Regions from separate parts of the Arsenophonus apicola genome, predicted to be linked through region 2. Evidence: riboswitches for the same ligand, from Rfam matches in the RefSeq annotation. Region 2 holds a riboswitch; each other region holds the start of a gene.

Region 1 (3,292 bases), 270 kb from region 2:
ACCAATTATTGCTTATCTGTTAGCGATTATGTGTGGGACTTTAATCAGTGCAATATTATATGCCTATTTAAAAAGACCCGAAGTAGAAACTTCATTGAATAAAAAAATACTTAACTAATTATTTTGTCATTAACAAAAAGAGAATTGTTAATGACAAAGATAATCATTAATAGATTTACAAGCCTAAACAGAGAGTATGGTAAAATCAATCGGTTGCACTAAGATTTAATGCTAATTAAAATTTAAACTAGCTTAAAATAACTGGTCTGCTTGCTAGCTAAATAAAGACATTCTTTATTTGATATATATTGTTAACTAAAGCGATTGACCATTTAGCCAACCATTCACTAACATATGTCTATCTTGAGCAAAATTTTTATTTACTCATAAATTACTCAATTTAAATTTAGTAAAGTTAATCCTGTTATAGCAACAATTAAATAACTTTAATTTACGCTAATATAGATAAATTATATTATTATAATATTTTTTATTTTGTCAGAAATAACTCACTAATGAGAAAATAACGCAATGAAAACCGAAGAATTTATGACATATCTAAATGCATTTTGGTCAGAGATTAATTTACATCCGATATGGCTATTTACCATATTATTTAGCATAGCGATGAGCAAATCTACGGTTGTCTTATCTTCTTTTCTACCGCCGGCATCTGTTATGTTATTAACCGGTATTACTGCCAGTCTGCCAAAACTAAATAGTTTAGTTTGGTTGGCGATTACTTTAGGTGCCACCACCGGTTCAATAATTTCCTACTATTTGGGTAATCAAATAACCCGCAGGAATTTATTCAGTCGTTTTTTTAGTCGTTATCAATCAACTATTGATAATGCCCATAACAAATTACAAAACCAAGGAATAACCGTGTTATTTACATCTTGTTTTATAGCTGTATTAAGATACATGATCCCATTAGTCGCCGGCATGTTATTAATGAACCGAACTAAGGTATATAGTATTTGTTTATTATCAGCAGCTATTTGGGCAGCCGTATTTATTTTAATTGTTAAAGGCACATTTACTATTATTGCACCAGAAACATTTATGTAATATAAATGGCATTATTTAAGATAGTAAAAACAAAAAGTTAAAAGAATTTATAATGTTTTAATTTAAACCATCTAATTTTTATCCATTCATATTTCAAATAATCATCTCTTTTACTTTATAATAAAATAAAGACAACATTTTCTTATTTTGACTGTTGAAATTTGACTTTCTTAAATCTTAACTAAACAACTTAAAGAAAAAATTGTAATCAAGATAAGTAAATTTATAATCGCTGGCGTTCAACACTGTTGACGTGAAATACAATAAACGATCTCGTTATGGCGAGGCTACCTAACAAACAAAAGTTACTGCCGTACTTGCATGGAGACAGGCTTGTATTGGTAAAACAGGTATGATCGAATCAAGGTCTTACAAAAGTAACTTTCCGCTTGGAATACGTTGTTAGAAGCTAAAACCTAAACGTTGGGATCTCCTTCCCACGTTAGTTCGCCCCGGTGAGAGATTTTAACACCTATAGGGGACTTTTTTATGGCTTTACCTATCCAACAAAATACATTTAAACCTCGCTATCATGTTGACCAGGCAAACGCGACTGCCACTTCATATATGACACAGAATTATATGACTTTACCAGAACATATTTCTGTTGCAGAAGCAAAAAAAGTTTTTCTGGAAAAACTTGAGGAAAATAGTATTACTAACCAAATTTTCATTACGACTAATGAAATATTAATCGGTATTTTATCAGTGAAATCGCTTTTAAAACACCCAACTGATAGTGATAGCATCAACCAACTGATGAAACCCAATTTTTTCTTTGTGGCCCCAGATGCTAAACGCACAGAATTAGCAAAATCATTGCATGACTGCGGTTTCGATCTGGTGCCAGTATTAGATAAAGGTGTATTAGTTGGCGCCCTTAGCGAACGAGAAATTGATCGCATATTGGAAGATGATGCAACCGAAGATGCTCAATTACAAGGTGGTAGTTTACCGTTAGATAAACCCTATCTGCAAATGAGTCCTTTTGCCCTGTGGAAAAAACGTAGTGTATGGTTACTTTTATTATTTATTGCAGAAGCCTATACCAGCACGGTCATCAAATCATTTGAAGAGCAGTTAGAAGCGGTAATTGCTTTAGCCTTCTTTATTCCACTATTAGTGGGAACAGGTGGTAACAGTGGTACTCAGATTACGTCAACGATTGTTCGTTCAATGGCGATTGGAGAACTTTCCATCAGTCATTTATGGCAGATTTTACGTAAAGAAATGTCGACTGCGGTATTAATCGCCATCACTTTAGGGGCAGCAGGGATCTTACGTGCTAGCTTTATGAATATTGGTTGGGATATTTGTATTGTTGTCAGTCTGTCACTGATCTGTATAACTCTCTGGTCAGCCATTGTCTCTTCGGTCATTCCTCTACTACTTAAAAGATGTGGTATTGATCCAGCGGTAGTTTCAGCACCATTTATCACAACACTGGTTGATGGTACTGGTCTGATTATTTATTTCGAAATTGCCAAAGTTATCCTCAATATATAACAAACACAGGCTCGGTCAGTTACCGAGCCTTTATCATTAAAATCTAAATATTTACTGATTAAAATTAACGTAAAAATAACACCCAGTTATTCCCTAACTTATTCTAAATTGTAATAGTTTTTTAAGATATCACTGTCGTATGATCATTTAATTACATCAAAGTAAATTGCCATCTATTTTTCATCAATATTGTATTAATTAACAACTCGCCTACTGTAACGAATTTGCATTTTAATTTACTTAATTTGTATGATTTTAATTAAATAGGATTAAAAAACAGCGCAAATCAGATAAAACTAAATTAAAGCTCAACAAAAAATAGAAAAGTTTGCTAGTTAGCAGCAACTCCGTTTGAATATCGATCCTGAAATTTTCCTGCATGCTTGAAATAAAATTTTCTATTAAGGGAAATATTTATGAAAAAAATTAACAGACAAAATTTGGCTTTCTTTACTTTTGGCTTAGCATTGCTCACTATGATGGGTATTTTAGGGGTTGATACTTATTTGCCCTCTATTCCTGATATCGCAAAAGAATTTAATAAAAGTCTCTCATCAACCCAGCTTTCAATCATGGCCTATACCTTGGCAATTGGCTTAGGACAATTAATCTTTGGTCCACTTTCCGATGCCATTGGTCGCCGCAGAATTATGTTAACCGGTGCGGCTATCTATGCAGCAACAACATTCATGTTAACACAAACAGAAAGTCTACC
Region 2 (3,292 bases):
CTGGAGAAGATGCCATTATGTGGGGCGCGCTAGCGACATTCTTAGGCTGGACGCTCTATGGCTTCGTTTCGCCACGCTTCGAGATGGAAAACAATCAAAATATACATAGCTAATACTAACTCAATATCATTGACTAACTTTCTCCTCATCACCATGCGATGAGGAGTAATTTAGCCAGCCTAAATTAGCGATCTACATAATGACGATAATTTCAGCATTGACAAATAACCATTCTTTTATTCAGGCTAAATCGTAATATTAATAAACAACCGACATTAATATCTCAACCAGCAACCTTGTCCTGTATACTTATATATTATTAATACCGATAAACCATTTGAGTTGATGCCATGAAAAAATTAATCATAGTTATCATGTTATTTATCAGTAAATTGGTACTTGCCGATAGCAATAATATCGATCAAGCGTTAGAGCAATGTTTAGCCAAACCAACAACAGTATCAACCCTCGATAGCATTGATTGTTACCAAAATGCGTTAAAGTTATGGGATAACGAATTGAACAAGCAATATCAATTATTAATCGCCGCTAAAGAGTTAAGCCCAAGATTCAAAACTGCGTTGAAAAAATCACAATTGGCATGGATAAAATATCGCGATCTCAACTTAGAAGCGATTAACCGCTTTTATGACAATCAGCAAGGAACCTATTGGGGGATCGCCGCGATGGCTAACAAAATTGAGTTAACTAAAAATAAAGCGCTGGAATTAACCAAATTAAGAACAAGCACTGAAATCGGTAATTAATAACCATTGGTTAATAAAAATAAATTTAGTTATGTGTGTCGTTAGTTATTTAATGACACACATAACTAACCATTACCATGAAAGATAACAGAAAATTCGCTCACAATAGTGATAAAGTTTAGAAACTATAAGTCATCCCTACCCCAATAACATTATCGCGCGCTAGCTCTAATTCGTTACCCCGTTGGCTATTTCTCAATAAATTAACTTTATAAGCAGCGTAAGCTTTGAAATTATGGTTAAAATTATAGTTAGTAAAAATATTAAGATAATTAACCACATCTACTTGCTTATCAGCCCGTGAATAAAAATAAGCTATTCCTGGCTCCAAGCCTGATGCAAAAGCATAGGAAGAAAGCAACTCAAGGGTATTAACTTTACCAAAGATCACTACATTATCATCGACTTCGTGGAAATGAATATTGCGGCTTTCGGAATATAAACCGGCAAATTTGACAGGTTCAGCGTCATAATTGAAACCTACCGCCCATATTTCCGCCGATTTACCCGCCCGGATCTGCTGTTGCTGCTGAGTTCTGTTGGAATAAAAATAGGCCACGGTTGCTTGCAAATTATCCGTTAAGTGATAATTAACACTAGCTCCCCAACCCTCACCATTTTGATGCTGAACCTCCTCATTATGGCTATTTTTGCCTTGATATTGCAAAGCAAAATTGAGTCCCTTAATCAAATTAAAAAAATCAGTTTGGCGATAAGTCAGCAAATTACTTGCTTCTTTGGTGGTTGAAATATCACTATCAGAAAAGAAATCACCGTCAAAAAGCGACAATCCATCGGTATAAGCAGCAACATCATAAATCACACCATAATTACGACCATAATCGATATGGTGAGTAGCATATTTTAATCCGGTAAAAGCCAAATTATTCTTTGATTCATTACTTTTGTCCCCTTCTCCACCATGCAATTCTATTTCATGTTCAAATTTGGCAAAACCACTAGCAGAATCGGTAAACTGACTATCTAACTCTAAACCCAGTTTTACTTTTATTTCATTACCATCTTGATCCTTATCTTTTGAACTCATTAGTTTAGATTCAATCTCACCATTTACCGCTATTCGACTACCTTGCTTATCATAAACGTCTACAGCCATAGTCCCGGGAATATAAAAACTGAAAAAAATTAAACCGGTCGATTTATTTTTAATAAAAGAAAACATGATACTTATCTCAAGACATATAAAAATTGATGAACTAGTCATCATACAAATATTTTAAATATACACAGCCTAATTAGTAATTAATGATAATCACTTTATGCTGTTTTAACCCAATAAAATAAACAGTTAATTTATCGGTATAGGAGAAAGAAGAGAGATATAGCTAAATCTAACTAAGAAAATACTTTGCTCGCTGAATGTCAAAAATAGAAACATATAGATACCCTATAATAAATCTCATATATAGGGGCGACCAGATGAAAGAGCATAGAACACTATCCCAATCGTCTTAGTTTTAGCACTATACAACGTATCCTATGAAAGGAAGTTACTTTGAGACAAACCTTAATACGATCTGCCTTGTCCTAACCTTGGGCGTCTCTCGACGTCGTGAGATCAGCAACTTGTGTTTGTATAGGAGCCTCGCCTAACGAGATATAACACTTTCGAATGAGCGCATATTATATGCGTAAAGAATTGGGAAAAAATATCCCATTGCTAGTTTGTTTATGTTTTATTTAATTATGTTAGCCATTTTACGCTAAAGCCAAGCAACGAGTCGTTAAATCAATGAAATAACAAACGGTGCTAATTACTTAATGATAACCAAACCACTCTTTTAATCCTGAGCTTAAAATGGCAGATATGGCAAAATAACAATAATCCGCTCGGTAATATAGCATCAATGAATGAATATTATTAACTTCATTTTTGTCGACTTTTATCTCTTTTAATTTTTTTGCCAAAATAGAATTAATAGCCATATGGTCAGGAATATAAGTAACTCCTAATCCTTTTTCAGCCAATTTCACACATGAATAATAATCAGTGGTTAACATCATTTCTGCATAAGGCAGAAAATGATATCGCTCATCATCGACCTTACCCTGTAATGAAGGATAAATAACCGTTTCAGAAGATAAAGATAAACTATTCACCCGTTCTTCTTTTGCCAAAGGGTGGGTTGGATCCGCCACTAACATCATTTGAATATCACCAACAACTTGCGCATTAATGTTGTTGTATATCTCAACACATTGTAAGCCTAAAACAAAATCTGCTTTGTTACTATTAAGGGTAAATTCAACATCAAATAAATCCGCATGAACAATATGTATTTCAACAGCGGGAAATTCCTTCTTTAATTTTAATACTACATCAGCAATCGCCTCTTCAGGAATCAATTGATTAAATGCTAATCTAATGGCGGCAGGATCTTTATTATTATTTAAAGCGAAAGAAAACTTTTCTAATTTTTGCAAAGATAACAAAAACATTTTAACCTTTGGTAATAAAATTTTACCATTACTATTTATATCCAAAACAGAACCATTCGAGCGTT
Region 3 (3,292 bases), 1.5 Mb from region 2:
ATCCCGGCAATATGGTCAGATGAAGGCGTGCAGGCTGATAGTGCCGGTGTTGTACATCTTTATTTGGCATGGACACTAATTATTCTTTCTATTCTTCATGCGATTGCAGCATTAAAACATCATTTTATTGATCGTGATATTACCCTAAAACGCATACTTGGCATCCCTGCAAGAAAATAATTTATTGGAGATAGTTATGTTGAAAAAATTTTTTTTAGCTATAGTAACCGCAATTTTGCTATCGAGCATTAATACAGCAATAGCCGCTAATTATAAAATTGATAATGAAGGTCAACATGCTTTTGTTCAGTTTCGCATTCAACATTTAGGTTACAGTTGGATTTATGGTAGTTTTAAGAATTTTACTGGTAGTTTTACCTTTGATGAAAAAAATCCACAAAATGATCAAGTTAAGGTGGTGATCAATACTGCCAGCATTGATACTAACCATGCAGAACGCGATAAGCATTTGCGCAGTGCCGATTTTTTTAATGTAAAAAAATATCCGCAGGCAACTTTTATTTCAACTAAGGTTAGTCAAGTCAAGGGGGCTTATCATATCGATGGGCAACTGACACTAAATGGTGTAACAAAACCGTTAGTACTTAATGCTATCTTAATTGGTGAAGGTGACGATCCATGGGGAGGTTATCGTGTTGGTTTTGAGGCAACTGGAAAGATTAAATTGAAAGATTTTAACTTTAAAAAAGATCTTGGCCCTAAATCGCAAGAAGCTGAGCTGATTATTTCTCTTGAAGGTGTTAAATTACCATAAAATAAAAGTAATATTGAAAGAGCCTGTATAGGCTCTTTCGATTATGTTGGAAAAATAGCAGTATATTAAGCAAGCTATTTTAATTTATGGCTATTTAATGAATAGCAATTTGATTGTATTTAAATTTTATTTTTACTCTGTAACAACTAATAAGCAATCAAGTATTACTGTTAATTTTTGCCAGCAATATGAAAATTTTTTTTTACAATTATTCTCTTTAAATTTTCATTATATTCAAGTTTATTATTTTTAATTTTGCTATGCTGATAATTAAAGCAGTGAGAAGGGCGTTATATATATGAGATTTAATCTATTAATTTTCTTCATCAGTTTTTTGTTATTGGGTTGTGAGCAACAATTAAAACTAAATGGTGAAAATAAGCAATTATTACGTTCTTCTATTACTGAAGTACGAGATTCTCTCTCTTTTGAAAAACAGCAACAATTTGACGAAGCTATTGATATTACTATGTTTAATAGTATTAATTTTGATGAATATCGCCAACTTGGTGAAAGAGCTGCTTCCAGAGCATTGGAAAAACGGATTTGTCGAACATTAGATGGTAAAACAGCAGAACAAGTTATTAATGATGCAAAAAAGATAAAAATAGATCGCCTAGCATTTGATGAAAATTTGCTTTTTTAATTAAATAACTTACGATTTTAATTATTATTTTCGTTTATTAACTTAGCGGCTTGATTCTATTATTTACCAACTTAAACAAAAACTAAACCATAAGTAACACGATAATTGGAAAAGCTATTTAGCTTCATTATAATCTGCTCGAGTTAATATTAATTTTTAATATTAAGCACGGTGCAGTATCTCGTTAGGCGAGGCTCCTATACAAACATAGGTTACTGATCTGACGACGTCGAGAGACGCCCAAGATCAGGACAGGATATATCGAGTCAAGGTGTATCCCCATGTAACTTCCTGCTGGTTGCAGGATACGTTGTATAGTGCTAAAACTGAGACGTTGAGATAGCTTAATATTCTCGCATCTGGTTTTGCCCCTATTTGAGAACTGTTTGCAGTATATAACAGTGATAGGGTTTCGAAAATGAAGTTAACATCCCTACAAAAAACGGCTCCCAGCGTGGTGTGTCCGGCCAATAGTCATGCAGAAAATTTCAATGAGCAACATCATAATAATTTTGATGAAGTAAAAGTTAGTGCTTATATGAGTCAATCTTATATCGCTGTTTCGATGAATGATTCTGTTGCTGCTATTAAAAATAATCTGGCTAATATAATTACCGGCGATCAGATCCCGACTTATCTTTATGTCATTGATAAAGATAAATATCTAAATGGCCTGTTATTGATGAAAACATTATTAACCTCATCAAATGAACTCCTTGTCTCAGATATTATGCGACGTGATTTTTTTTCTGTTTCACCGGAACAATCACGTGAAGAGGTTTTTGCCCTGCTTAATCATTGTGATATTGATTCTATTCCGGTTGTAGAGTTTTCTAAATTAAAAGGAGTATTACGCGCTCAAGATATCGCTGAATTAATTGAGGATGAGAATACCCAAGATGCCCACTTGCAAGGGGCAACATTACCTTTAGAAGAGCCTTATATGTCGACCAGCCCAATAACATTATGGCGTAAACGCGTTGTTTGGTTATTGATGTTGTTTGTGGCTGAAGCCTATACAGGTACAGTATTGAAAGCCTTTTCCGATCAGCTGGAATCTGCCATTTCATTAGCTTTTTTTATTCCTTTATTAATAGGCACAGGCGGTAACAGTGGTACTCAGATAACTTCTACTTTGGTTAGGGCAATGGCGCTAGGAGAAGTGAGTTTACGTAATTTAGGTGTTGTGCTTAAAAAAGAGATATCTACATCATTTTTAGTGGCATTAACAATAGGTTGTGTCGGCATATTTCGTGCTTGGATCCTGGACGTTGGCTATCAAGTTACCCTGGTTGTTCGTTTGACTATGATGGCAATTACTGTGTGGAGTGCGATCGTTTCTTCTATTATTCCAATGGTACTTAAACGATTGAATATTGATCCTGCAATTGTTTCTGCGCCTTTTATTGCTACGTTTATAGATGGCACAGGATTAATCATTTACTTTGAAATTGCTAAGATGATTATGACTGATTTAGCGTGATCAACAGGGGAGAGTGAATTGCTCTCCTATTGATTCTGCCAAATAAGATATTGACCACATTTTTTGCAAATATACTCCCCTTTCCCGTGTTGGATTTTGTTGTGCCGGCGTAGAGTCAATTGATGTGATAGGTCGCACTGGCAATGGTAATGAAAGATCTGCTTACGAATTGAGTTTAATGCAAACTGATGCGTTGTCTGTGGTGGGACTTCGAGGATCACTGCCATCATCCATTTCCATTCTTTACCATGAGGGGCTGTTTTGCCAAAACAGTGATAAACCAACAAGTGGGCTAACTCATGAGGAATAACTTGATTAACAAAAATCTCACCATTTTCAATTAGTAAAATGGGGTTAAGACGAATTTCCCATGCTTGTAGATGGGCAC

The links. Region 2 has a riboswitch for magnesium ahead of LDL57_RS03325 (porin). Riboswitches for the same ligand answer to the same signal wherever they lie in the genome.
Region 1: it holds a riboswitch for magnesium, as region 2 does, so the genes downstream of both, LDL57_RS02140 (magnesium transporter) here and LDL57_RS03325 (porin) in region 2, are expected to answer to the same signal.
Region 3: it holds a riboswitch for magnesium, as region 2 does, so the genes downstream of both, LDL57_RS12250 (magnesium transporter) here and LDL57_RS03325 (porin) in region 2, are expected to answer to the same signal.

The regions. Positions count from the first base shown of each region.
Region 1 covers NZ_CP084222.1:500,418-503,709, reverse strand. The annotation lists gene fruA (PTS fructose transporter subunit IIBC) at 1-118, shown strand, start outside; gene LDL57_RS02145 (DedA family protein) at 532-1,071, shown strand; M-box (ykoK) riboswitch at 1,337-1,506, shown strand; gene LDL57_RS02140 (magnesium transporter) at 1,639-2,577, shown strand; gene LDL57_RS02135 (MFS transporter) at 2,994-3,292, shown strand, end outside.
Region 2 covers NZ_CP084222.1:770,778-774,069, forward strand. The annotation lists partial or broken gene potE (putrescine-ornithine antiporter) at 1-113, shown strand, start outside; gene LDL57_RS03320 (lysozyme inhibitor LprI family protein) at 351-767, shown strand; gene LDL57_RS03325 (porin) at 886-1,950, opposite strand; M-box (ykoK) riboswitch at 2,223-2,392, opposite strand; gene LDL57_RS03330 (LysR family transcriptional regulator) at 2,547-3,292, opposite strand, start outside.
Region 3 covers NZ_CP084222.1:2,565,816-2,569,107, reverse strand. The annotation lists gene LDL57_RS12265 (cytochrome b) at 1-180, shown strand, start outside; gene LDL57_RS12260 (YceI family protein) at 197-775, shown strand; gene LDL57_RS12255 (DUF6694 family lipoprotein) at 1,074-1,421, shown strand; M-box (ykoK) riboswitch at 1,595-1,767, shown strand; gene LDL57_RS12250 (magnesium transporter) at 1,840-2,904, shown strand; gene LDL57_RS12245 (SprT family zinc-dependent metalloprotease) at 2,931-3,292, opposite strand, start outside.